Regions from separate parts of the Erwinia tracheiphila genome, predicted to be linked through region 2. Evidence: predicted binding sites of a transcription regulator. Region 2 holds the regulator's gene; each other region holds the start of a gene.
The links. The regulator CRP, encoded in region 2, controls carbon source genes, mostly activating them, when cyclic AMP is high. The targets are predictions, from matches to a motif close to ATGTGANNNNNNTCACAT.

Region 1 (4,279 bases), 490 kb from region 2:
GCCACTGGCGCATGGACGAAGCCCACATCAGGGTCAGAGGGCAGTGGAAATACCTGTACCGCGCCGTCGACAGACCGGGACAGACCATCGACTTTTTGTTGACCGCCTGGCGTGATGCCACCGCGCTGCGTTTCTTTCGCAAGGCTATCCGTCACCACGGTGAACCTGAAGTGGTGACGATCGCTAAAAGCGGCACCAGTACCGCCGCCCTGGCAACGCTCAATGCCGACAAACCCGCTGAGGAAAACATCACCGTCAGGCAAAGCAAGTATCTGAACAACTTAGTTGAGCAGGATCACCACAATATCAGACGCCGGATACCAGATGCCGGGATTCAACTTGTTTCGCCGTGCACAGACGCGGCTGGCCGGCATCGAACAGCTCCACATGATACGCAAAGGACAATATCAACATCCACAAAGTGATGGACTGTCCCCGCGGAACAATTCTGTTTGCTGGCTGCCTGAAAAACAGGCAGCAGCCTTTCTGCCGGTCCACTGCCGTTAATGCGACAGAACCGTAAAGGGCAGATTAGCGATGAACTCCGGGACAAAATCGCTCCGCTTATCCCGGAACACAAAACCGCCACCCTCCGGGTACGCGCCGAAAACGTGTTGATAATCGGGTCGCAATGAACGCCATTTTCTTCGTCCCCAGCACAGCCTGTCAGTGGAATGCACTCAATGCCACAGGGATAGGTTCATCAGCTTCTGCGCACCGACGCTTCCGGGAACGGAGAGACGCAGGTGTCTTCGGGCGTTTCTGGCAGAACGGATCACTGGCCTGTGGACACCCCGGACTGCTCATGGATGGCGGTATGACAACATCACCGCTGCCCGGGACAAAAAAACAGGACGCAACCCCACGGACAGAGGGAAACAGGGCGTAAAGCCCAGTCTGATGACAGATACCGGGGGGCTTCCTCTGTCACGGGGCGTCGCAGCAGCAGACAGGCATGACATCAAACTGGTGGCGGACACACCCGGTGCTCTTCAGGCGGGATGCCCGGGGCAAAAAACCGGACTCTGCCCGGACAAAGGCGACGAAGCACCCGGGCTGAAAACAGACCGGTTGAGCCGTCGTGACGAACCTTATATCCCGCCCCGTAAAGAGGAATGAGATGCCAGTAAAACCACGAACTTCAGTGCCCGTCGCCGGGAGGACGCGCAGCCGGATGAACCGGTTTCGCCGGGCCCTGACCCGACGGGAAAAGACATCTGAGAATGACGGGGTCCTGTTGCATTTTTCCTGTGGTCTTATTGTCTGGAATAACGTTCTGTTGAGACAGGCTATTAACCTGGTTTTTATTACGAGCTGTGGACATTGTCGCCACCCACCAAAAATTTGAGACTTCTTCAGTACTGGTAAATCACTTTCCTCTTACGGATAGCGGAAAAATACAATAGTGGCTAAAAAATAAAGAGATATTAAAGAAAAATATAATGTCCCACAGGAAGACAGCGATCGAAGTTTCAGCGTAATTTTCTGGAATTTCGGTGATGGCTACCAAGAAGAGGGAAAATATGACAGGCTCTGTTTTGATGATATGCATACAAAAGAAAACTGCATTGAAAAAGATCCGGTTTTTTCCGTCAGCAACAGCAGAAACAGGGGAATCATTTTTACCGTCTACGACGGCACCTGGCATGTAAAAGAAAGCGGTGAAATTATCCGCCTGCAGGATGAATAATCGATAAGCTTATCCAGAGGGCCTGATACCATTCAGCCGTAGTAGCCCGCCTGGCAAAATAGTCAGCCAGAATAGCGACTGCTGTAAAATAGAGTGGTCCACGCTTTCGGCAAGGAAAAAATAATTTGTGACAATAGTCACATGTCAATCAAAAACACCCAATCACAAAATGTGATTAATATCACAAAAAATCCGGCATTTTATTTATCAACACGCGTTAATCAACCTTTATTTGTGCAAAATTGTGATTAACATCACTATCCACCCCCCTGTTTTACGCCATTAAAGGTGATTTCAATCACATTTCTGTGACCGACTACGCAGCTGAAAATTCGCGTGATAGAGTCCGCCTGCATACAGCGATATTGGTGGTAATTTTCGCCATCCGTTCCTAAACAAAAATCAACGCGCGCACTTATTAGTCAGCGCGTGCTAATAAGGGGTGCCTTTTATGTCCTCATCAGATATCAAGATCAAGGTGCAAAATTTTGGTCGCTTTCTGAGCAACATGGTGATGCCAAACATTGGGGCGTTTATCGCCTGGGGGATTATCACCGCGCTGTTTATTCCTACAGGCTGGTTGCCAAATGCCACCCTGGCAAAACTGGTTGCCCCGATGATCACCTACCTGCTGCCTCTGCTAATTGGCTATACCGGGGGTCGGCTGGTCGGTGGCGATCGCGGTGGCGTGGTGGGTGCCATCACCACCATGGGCGTCATTGTGGGTGCCGATATGCCGATGTTTCTTGGCGCAATGATTGCCGGTCCGCTGGGTGGCTGGGCGATAAGAACATTCGATCATATGGTTGACGGTAAAATCAAAAGTGGCTTTGAAATGCTGGTCAACAACTTCTCTGCCGGGATCATCGGCATGCTGTTGGCCATCCTCTCTTTTCTGGCGATTGGTCCACTGGTGGAAGGGCTGTCGCACCTTCTCGCCACAGGTGTTAATGTGATGGTGCAGAATAACCTGCTGCCGCTGACCTCTGTCTTTGTGGAACCGGCAAAAATCCTGTTCCTCAACAATGCCATCAACCACGGTATCTTCTCCCCACTGGGCATTCAGCAGGCCAGTGAAGCAGGCAAGTCAATCTTCTTTTTGATCGAAGCCAACCCAGGTCCGGGTATGGGCGTGCTGATGGCCTACCTGTTCTTTGGTCGCGGCAATGCTAAACAATCCGCAGGCGGTGCGGCTATCATCCACTTCCTCGGCGGTATTCACGAAATTTACTTCCCGTACGTGCTGATGAACCCGCGTCTGATCATCGCGGTGATTCTGGGAGGCATGACTGGCGTGTTCACCCTGACCATGTTGAACGGCGGTCTGGTATCACCGGCATCCCCCGGCTCTATTCTGGCCGTGCTGGCGATGACGCCAAAAGGTGCTTATTTCGCCAATATTGCCGCGATTGTCGCCGCGTTTGCCGTCTCCTTCGTGATCTCCGCCATCCTGCTAAAAACCAGCAAGGTTAAAGAGAAGGAGGATATTGAAGCAGCCACCCGGCGCGTCAATGAGATGAAAGCACACGCAAAGGGCCAGGCCAGATCGGCTGATACCCGGACCAGCGACCTTAGCCATGTGCATAAAATCATCGTCGCCTGCGATGCCGGTATGGGTTCAAGCGCCATGGGTGCCGGCGTACTGCGTAAAAAAGTCAGCGATGCGGGTTTGGACGATATTTCTGTGACCAATACCGCCATTAATAACCTGCCGGGTGACGTGGACCTGGTGATCACGCACCGCGACCTGACCGAGCGGGCGATGCGCCAGGCACCTCATGCCCAGCATATTTCGCTGACCAACTTCCTCGACAGCGCCCTTTACAACGATTTGACCGCGCGTCTGACAGACGCGAAACGCGCTGCCGGACACCGGGCAAAGGCGTCTGCCGCGCCGGGTGACAGCGAGGATAACGGTCAGGCACAGCTGTTCAGGCTGACCGCCAGCAATATCTTTCTTGGCAATCGTGCCGTGGACAAAGAGCAGGCGATCCGCTTCGCCGGTGAACAGCTGGTGAAAGGCGGTTACGTGGAACCGGAATATGTGCAGGCGATGCTGGACCGCGAAAAACTGACGCCAACCTATCTGGGCGAATCCATCGCAGTGCCACACGGCACCATTGAAGCCAAAGATCGCGTACTGAAAACGGGTGTGGTGTTCTGCCAGTACCCGGAAGGGGTGCGTTTTGGTGAGGATGAAGATGAGATTGCCCGTCTGGTGATCGGCATCGCCGCACGTAATAATGAGCACATCCAGGTGATCACCAGCCTGACTAACGCGCTGGATGACGAAAGCACCATTGCAAAACTGACCCGCACCACGGACGTTCAGGACGTGCTGGATCTGCTGTCAGGTAAACCCTCAGCCTGAGCAGAAAAACATTGATACACCCAAGGCCGGGCATGCCCGGCGCTTTCTTCAGGCCGGCTATATCCGGCTTCCTCATTAAAATGGGAAAAGATTATGCAAGCGCTTCATTTTGGTGCCGGAAACATTGGCCGCGGTTTTATTGGTAAATTACTGGCGGATGCGGGTATTGCGTTAACCTTCGCCGACGTGAATCAGCAGGTGCTGGATGCGCTGAACCA
Region 2 (4,279 bases):
GCGAGCGAAGAAATGGTGTGCATCACTTTCAGATGTTCCAGAATGCGCTGTACGTGTCTTTCCAGAATGGTTATTGCTGCCTGGGGTTGTTCTGTCTTAGCCTCCATAACATCGGAGTCACAGCCCGGCCCGTCATATTCCAGTCGCTGCTGGCAGCGCTGAAGCGCGATTTCGCAGGTTTGCAAATATCCCTCAGCCAGTGATGTGGTCAACATAGTGTGCTCACGAGTCAGAATAGTCATGGCATTAATATGCTCAACAATAAACTGGCTATGGGTAACCCACAGCTTCATATCAGCCAGATAGCGAGCATCGAATCCAGGCTCCTGCATGGCCTGATTAAGTGAGTTAAACAGCGCATTATGTGCCTGATTAACCTTCAGGCGTTGATATGCCAGCATCTCGGGGCGCTGTTCATTGCCCAGTAGCATTTGCAGCGCGTTCTGGTAGGTTCCAAGCGCATCATGCGCATTCTGTCTCAGTAGCCCGCTTTGCCATTGTGGCCAAAGCCAGACCATACCACCAAACGCAATCAGACAGCCCATAAGCGTGTCCATCAGACGCGGCAACAAAAAGTCCGCGCCGTTCATCGACAGCAGCTGCAATGAATAGACCGCCGTTACCGTGAAGCCGACCGTTGCCCAGCCGTAAAACTTACGTATAAACAAATAGCTAATTAGCGTAATCCCCAGCATTACCAGCAGCACAAGTGACTCCGGGGCATTAAGCCGTAGCGTAATTGCGGCGATAATCAGCCCGGCAAGCGTACCGAGCGCCCGATGTTGAATCCGCACGCGGGTGGCGCTGTAACCGTTCTGACTGACAAACATCACCGTCATCTGAATCCAGTACGGTTTGGGTAAATCAAAAAACAGCGCCATGGAACTGGCAAAGGTTAGCATCACGGCAAAGCGTGCGGCAGTGCGCAGTGCTGCTGATTTTAGCGAGAGATAGCTTTTTGTCGCCGATAAAAGCGGCAGCCTGCGCTGACGATCTGCCATTAAATCACGCCGATAGAGAGGGCGCTGTGTACGCAATATCCGCGCAATCCGGCTAAAGTGGTAGTAGCAGAACCCCCCCACGGGATTATCAGGATGCTGACGGGCCAGTTTCATCAGCGCCTGTAATTGCTTGTCCATTGTGAAACGGTCGGGCATGCGGTGATAAAGTATGCCGTCTGCTAATGTGCGAAGCCGTGCTGCAATGGTTAACGCATTCCAGCGAATAACCGCCTCGGCGTGGCTTTGTCCCACCAGTTTTTGTACTTCACCCGGTTGATGCAGGCTGACGGAAATGTGTTCCTGTAAATCGAGGGCAATCTGGAAAGCACGCGTTAGCCGTTTATGATGATTATTGGCGGCCAGCATATGCATTTGTTGATAGCAGGTGGTGATAAGATCGACGGCTTTTTGCTGGCGTGCCAGCAGCGGCGGCAGCGCTTTTTCCGGGTCGGTGAGTTTAGTTAGCAGGGTATATTTTGCCTCGCAGTAGCCTGCCAGCTCGCGATACAAAAGACTCAGCGTTTCGCGCATGGGCTGCTCTTTCCACAGCCAGAACCAGAACCAGTTAAAAACGCCGTACCAGATGGTGCCAAGGATATAAAGTATCGGCGGCTGCCACAGCGGCATCCTGCCTGCGAGGCTGAGAGTAAAGATCGCGGCGATCAGCGAGCCGGGCAACAGCCTGCCGTGCAGCGGGCTGATCTCGCCAGTGACGCCCAGCAGTATTGCCATTACAAACAGGATGACGGGTAATGGCACCTGGTACTCACCCAGGTACTGGATAAGAAAGCTGCTAAAAGCAAACAGGCTGCCGCCCACAATCAGGCGTTTGAAAAAACGTTTATGGGGCGTGTCCAGGCCGGCAATATTGCAGCATGCGGGCACCAGAGAAAACAGTAATCCGTTTTGCAGATGCCCCAGTAACCAGCCAATGGAAACGGGTAAACAAAGCACCATTGTCTGGCGCAGGGCATAATTAATTTCCGGATGGTAGATGATTCGACGCCACATGAATTCGTACCAAATAAAAGGCGTAACAGGGAGTATTACGCCATGGTGCTGTGACGACTAACGTGTGCCGTAGACAACGATAGTTTTACCGTGCGCAGAAATGAGGTTCTGATCTTCCAGCATTTTCAAAATTCGACCTACCGTTTCGCGGGAACAACCGACAATCTGGCCGATCTCCTGCCGGGTGATCTTAATTTGCATACCATCGGGATGGGTCATGGCATCGGGCTGTTTAGCCAGATTCAGCAGCGTTTGTGCAATTCGGCCTGTAACATCAAGGAAAGCTAAATTACCGACTTTCTCGGAGGTAACCTGAAGACGGCGAGCCATCTGCGATGAGAGACGCATCAGTATTTCGGGATTAACCTGGATGAGCTGACGGAATTTTTTATAGGATATTTCGGCAACTTCGCAGGCGGCCTTTGCCCGTACCCATGCGCTGCGTTCCTGGCCTTCTTCAAACAGGCCAAGTTCACCGATAAAGTCACCCTGGTTAAGGTAAGAGAGGATCATCTCTTTACCTTCTTCATCCTTAATGAGCACAGCCACGGAGCCTTTAACGATGTAATAGAGCGTTTCCGCTTTTTCACCCTGGTGAATCAGCGTGCTTTTGGATGGATATTTGTGAATATGGCAATGTGACAGGAACCATTCGAGTGTCGGGTCTGTTTGCGGTTTGCCGAGAACCATTCGCTTTTATCCTCTGTTGTAATCATGCCTTAAATTCAGGAGCGGAATTCCCTGTCAGGCGATCAAAATGGTCAAGTTTTCCCTTATCAGGAAATTTATTCTGGCTCGATGAAAAGCCTTGCTTGTTTTAACATTTCTTTTCGTCCTGTTTTGTAGAGTACTGACGAAAATTTTACAGTCTTTTTGTAGCACAGCTTTGCATCAGTGTCTTGTGTTCTCTTACTCCAGCATAGAGGGAAAATGGGAAGATTACCGTTTTTGTTATTTGCGCGTAATCTTACGCTAACTGAATGAATTAGGAGAACTTGTAATGGAAGCGCGTGTTAAATGGGTTGAGGGGCTGATCTTTTTGGGCGAGTTTTCATCGGGATATCAGGTACTCATGGATGGCAACTCGGGGGATAAAGCACCCAGCCCCATGGAGATGGTGTTGATGGCAGCAGGTGGATGCAGCGCGATTGATGTGGTCTCAATCCTGCAGAAAGGCCGCCATGACGTAAAAGATTGCGAAGTGAAACTTACGTCAACCCGCCGTGAGGAAGCCCTGGGACTCTTCACCCGCATCAATCTGCATTTTATCGTTACCGGTAGTGCACTGGCTGATAAAGCGCGATATCGCGCACTGTCGATCTTTCGGCAGATAAAATACTGTACCGTTGCCTTAATGCTGGCTAAGGGCGTGACGATCACGCACAGTTACGAGACCATCGTGCTTTGAGCTTAATAACGCCTTGTTCAGGCAGGGTGTTATTCTATTTTTTTTACCTCTATCAATCGCTTAACCAGCGGAGCCATAATCAGTTCCATCGCCAGTCCCATCTTACCGCCCGGTACGACCAACGTGTTAATACGCGAGATAAACGACCCATCCAGCATCGTCAACAGATAGGGAAAATCAATATCTTCCAGCGACTGGAAATGAATGACGACAAAGCTTTCATCAAGTGAGGGAATGGAACGAGCGGCAAACGGGTTTGATGTATCGACGGTCGGCACACGCTGAAAGTTGAGATGCGTGCGGGAAAACTGCGGAGTAATAAAATTAATATAATCATCCATTGACCGCACTACGGAATCCATCACGCCCTCGCGAGAATGATCACGCTCACTGGTATCGCGCACCAGTTTTTGAATCCACTCAAGATTAACAATAGGTACCACGCCGACCAGCAGATCGACATGCTGTGCAACATCATTTTGCTCGGTGACCACACCGCCGTGAAGGCCCTCATAAAACAGCACGTCAGTGGGTTCCGGTAGCGGTTGCCAGGGCGTAAAGGTACCCGGAACCTGATTCCACGGCACGGCTTCATCAAAGGTATGCAAATATTTACGGGACTTACCGCTGCCGCTGCGACCATATTCCTCAAAGGTCTCCTCCAGCAGCGAAAAGTCGTTGGCTTCCGGTCCGAAATAGCTGACATGACGTCCCAAATCCCGCGCCTTACGAATAGCCATATCCATTTCTGGTCGGGTGAATCGATGAAAGCTGTCTCCTTCCACCTCGGCTGCATGCAGATTCAGCTGCTGAAAAATTTTACGAAATGCGCGGCTGGTGGTGGTGGTTCCCGCGCCAC
Region 3 (4,279 bases), 150 kb from region 2:
TCGGATTATCGAGGGTAAGAATATTAATGGTGCCAACCAGCGCCCCCAACGTACCGACCTGACGGCGCTGAATCAGCATTCCACCAATAAACGCCATGACACCCAGCGCAATACTGAGCAGTAGCATACTCTGCTGCGTAGCGGGCATGATCATCATGTAATAGAGCGAACCCAGTGGGATCGCGACGATCATGCCGTAAAGAAAATCCTTCACCATCATCAATGGATTCGGCATTCTCATCGCCAGTGCGGTGATCACCGCAATCATTACCATCGCGCCGCTACCGGAAGTCCAGCCGCTCCACAGCCAGAACAATGAGCCCGTGGCGGTTGCCACAAAAGTGCGTAATCCGTTAATTAACGCATGCCGGGATTCTGCGGAACGCATTTTGATCACTGGCTCGCCAGCCAGTACATCCTCTTCAATGCGGCTAATGCTGCTGTTGGTATGAATCCCTTTTAACAACAGCAGGTAGCGTGTTGCAGCGACCACCCAGTTACCAATAGTGACCGGCATATTTTTGGTGCCGCTGGCCGTGATCACCCGCCGCATAACCTTCATGTTCTTATGAACATCAGCGATGTTTTCCACCGGTTTTTCAAAAAAAAGATGAAATTGCGGCGGTATATATTCCTGCCGGGTATTCTGAATCAGATAGGTTTCACAAGCCTGAGTGATCAACGTGAGGGATAGCGTATTGAGCGCACGCATCCGCCGCTCAATCCTGTGCCATCGGCCCGATTCCATCATTAAATGGGTACGCATCAGGTTCAACGCCGTAGTGCGACGCACCAGCCCGGTCCAGGCTTTATCAACGTCTTCTTTTTCGCCAGGCGCGACGCAAACCTGCATCAGTTTATATTGATCGACTAATAACGCATCGATTTCACGATCAATATCCTGTTTGATTGAGCGTGGTGAAAACAACATGTCAGCCAGGATGGCACAAACAATGCCGATGATAATTTCGCTACAGCGTTCAATGGCAAACTGCGGAGCAAGCAGTACTGAACCATTGGCATTCACGCTAACAACAATAATCAGTGCGGTATAGCCGGCAAGCCCTAAGGCATAAGAGTTTTCAACCTTAATCAGCGATGAAAGCCAGACACAGAACCCCGTCCAGATGCAGCACAGTAACAACATTAACGCCGGAGCCCGGATGGTAGCAATCATGATGGCCAGAGCAGCAATACAGCCAAGGAAAGTACCAATAATACGCAGCATTCCCCGATGGCGCAGCGCCCCGGAGAACGGGTCGCCTCCTGCCGCAAATGCCGTTCCTCCGGCAACAATACAGGCGGTCATCACCGCCCAGCGTGGCGTCTCAAGATTAAAATGAAAGCCAATAAACAGCGCCAGTAAAATGGCAAATGTTATCTTCGCCGGAAACCGTAAACGATACCATTCCATACGATTAACCAAACTCGCGCAGACGTTGCATTAGTTTTATGAAGGCCGGTTTTTGCTCAGGCTGACGGTCTTGTGCACCTGTGACCACGACGGTTGCAGTGGTACCCGCAGGATAAAGATTGCCGGGCTGCCGATCGAGATGAATACGCACCGGTATGCGTTGGGCCAAGCGGACCCATTCAAGATTCGAGTCAATGGTCGCCATTCCTTTGCTATCCACCGTGCTGCTGCTGTTCGTTACCCCGGCAGCAACGCTATCGACAGTACCATACAGCACCTGAGTGCTGCCCAATGGTGTGATTTCGACACGATAGCCGGGGCGCACGCCCTTAAGCTTGGTTTCTTCCATATAGGCCAGGATGTAGAAAGTGTGCTGCTGAACCAGTGCGACGGCAGTGGAGCAACGCGTAATGAATTCACCACGATAAACGTTAAGATTAGTCACCCAACCGTCTGCGGGAGCCTTAACGACCGTGCGCTCCAAATCCAGTCTGGCTGTGTCGCGGGTGGCAAGGGCCTTTGCCAACTGTTGTTCACTGACCTGATAGTCATTATTGGCCTGATCGATCGCTTCTCGTGATATAGCCGACACGCCGAGTTTGTTGCGACGGAATGCTTCCCGGCGCTTTTCATCCAACAGCGCCTGGTAATAGGCCACATCCGCCTCTGCCTCACCCAGCGTCTGCTGGTAGCGAGACTTGTCGATGACAAACAGCACCTGATCTTTTTTAACCAGCTGGTTATCACGCACCTGCACGTCAGAAATTAAACCGCTAACGTCGGGGGCAATCGCTACCACGTCGGCAGTGAATTTGGCATCACGGGTCCATGGTGATTCAGTGTAAAACACCCATGCCTGGAAAATGACAATCACAGCCAGGATGACCAGAATGAGCGTTATGGCAAATCGGGAGATTTTTCTAGTTAGTGCTTTCACTATGACCTCAGACAAACAAGCGGGAAACCAGGTAGAACAGGCAGCACCAGAGTGCTGTATTGAACAATGCAGGGTGCCAGACCAGGTCATAGATCCCGGTAGGTGTGAGCAAGCGGCACACCAGCCAGAACAGCATCAGTGACACAATGATTTCAAAGAAAAGGGGCGGGAAAGAGATCCCAAATATGATGATAACCGGAAGCACGCTCATTTCTTATCCTTGTCAGTACATTACCGGGTGCGCTTTTCACCAAACTTCAACCACCTCCCATGGAGGGATGATCGTAACTGAATCACTTGATGATAAAATAGCCGCACTGCCTCTTAACCAACGCTGAATAAATAATAGCGTAATATGTCTGGCAGCTGGCGCGCTGAGTAACAGAATAGTGATCCGGCCGCGCTATAGTAACGCTATTGACTATGTGTTATCTACTTAATGTGCTCTAAATCACTTTTAAACCAGGGTGAATAATGGAAATGCTTAAGCGGATGTCGGTATTCGCGCGCGTGGTTGAACCTGGCTACTTTACTTCAGCAGCCTGCCAGCTACAGATAAGCGTTTCCGCCGTCAGCCAGATCGTCGCCAGACTGGAAGATGAGCTTCAGGTGAAACTACTTAATCGTAGTACAAGGCGCATCGGACTGACCGAAGCCGGAAAAATCTATTTTCAGGGCTGTCGTCGGATGCTGCCAGAAGCACAGCAGGTCCATGAGCAGCTTTGGGCATTCAATAATACGCCCGCAGGGACGCTGCGCATTGGAAGCTCGTCAACGGTGGCACAGAATGTGCTGGCAACCATGACAGCAGAAATGCTGCGAGAGTATCCCGGACTGACCGTCAATCTGGTGACCGGTATTCCGGCACCGGACCTGATTGCTGACGTGCTGGATTTAGTTATCCGTGTTGGAGCACTGCAGGATTAAAGCCTGTATTCCCGGAGACTGCGTACCCTGCCGATAGTGGTGTGTGCCGCAAAAAGCTACCTCGCGCAGTACGGTACGCCAGAAAAACTCTAAGATATCAGCAACTTTTCATGGCTTGAGTACATCGTCCGGCCCAATAACGATTTCGAACTGACCGCGCCGGAGGGCATGTCGATTCATCTTTCGCCACTAATAGATTCACAAACGCTTATCCGCTGGCTGGTTGCAGGAAATGGCATCGCCTGTGTTCCGCTGATGTGGGTGATTGATGAGATTAACGCCGGAAAAATAGAAATTCTGTTTGCCCATTATCACGCCAACCCTCTCCCGGTATACGCGCTGTACACTCAGAAAGACAAGCTGCCGCTAAAGGTACAAGTCTGTATTAACTATCTGACGGACTATTTCGATAAGGTGGCGGAATTTTACCAGGCGTTTCGGGCTGGTTAAACGGGGCATGGGTTCCCCGTTGACGCAGTGAATCAGGCGGTGCCGCCCACGGTGATTTTGTCCAGCTTCAGCGTTGGCTGTCCGACGCCGACCGGCAAACTTTGCCCTTCTTTGCCACACACACCAACACCTTTGTCCAGTGCAAGGTCATTACCCACCATTGAGATTTGCTGCATAGCCTCAATGCCGGAACCAATAAGCGTTGCCCCTTTCACCGGTCTGGTCACTTTACCTTTTTCAATCATATAGGCTTCAGAGGTCGAGAAAACAAATTTACCGGAGGTGATATCAACCTGACCACCACCAAAATTGGGCGCAAAAAGTCCGTATTCTACGCTTTCGATAATATCCTGGGGAGTTGACTTCCCGGCAAGCATATAGGTGTTAGTCATGCGCGGCATGGGCAGATGCGCATAAGATTCCCGGCGACCATTACCAGTAGGGTTAACGCCCATCAGCCGGGCATTCAGCTTGTCCTGCATGTAGCCTTTCAGAATGCCATTTTCAATCAGTACGTTGTACTGCCCCGGTACGCCTTCATCATCCACCGC

Region 1: a site for CRP is predicted at 1,860-1,877, ahead of LU633_RS00280 (PTS mannitol transporter subunit IICBA). Genes of this name have one in related genera too.
Region 3: a site for CRP is predicted at 2,791-2,808, ahead of aaeX (p-hydroxybenzoic acid efflux pump operon protein AaeX). Genes of this name have one in related genera too.

Annotation. Positions count from the first base shown of each region.
Region 1 is NZ_CP089932.1:51,352-55,630, reverse strand. It holds partial or broken gene LU633_RS00295 (IS6 family transposase) at 1-467, shown strand, start outside; partial or broken gene LU633_RS00290 (IS5 family transposase) at 507-1,282, shown strand; gene LU633_RS26030 (DUF943 family protein) at 1,317-1,406, shown strand; gene LU633_RS25670 (DUF943 family protein) at 1,427-1,690, shown strand; gene LU633_RS00280 (PTS mannitol transporter subunit IICBA) at 2,142-4,061, shown strand; gene LU633_RS00275 (mannitol-1-phosphate 5-dehydrogenase) at 4,155-4,279, shown strand, end outside.
Region 2 is NZ_CP089932.1:540,939-545,217, forward strand. It holds gene LU633_RS02700 (YccS/YhfK family putative transporter) at 1-2,012, opposite strand, end outside; gene crp (cAMP-activated global transcriptional regulator CRP) at 2,070-2,702, opposite strand; gene LU633_RS02710 (OsmC family protein) at 3,013-3,420, shown strand; gene LU633_RS02715 (phosphoribulokinase) at 3,450-4,279, opposite strand, start outside.
Region 3 is NZ_CP089932.1:693,361-697,639, reverse strand. It holds gene aaeB (p-hydroxybenzoic acid efflux pump subunit AaeB) at 1-1,414, opposite strand, end outside; gene aaeA (p-hydroxybenzoic acid efflux pump subunit AaeA) at 1,419-2,351, opposite strand; gene aaeX (p-hydroxybenzoic acid efflux pump operon protein AaeX) at 2,359-2,562, opposite strand; partial or broken gene aaeR (HTH-type transcriptional activator AaeR) at 2,826-3,728, shown strand; gene tldD (metalloprotease TldD) at 3,761-4,279, opposite strand, start outside.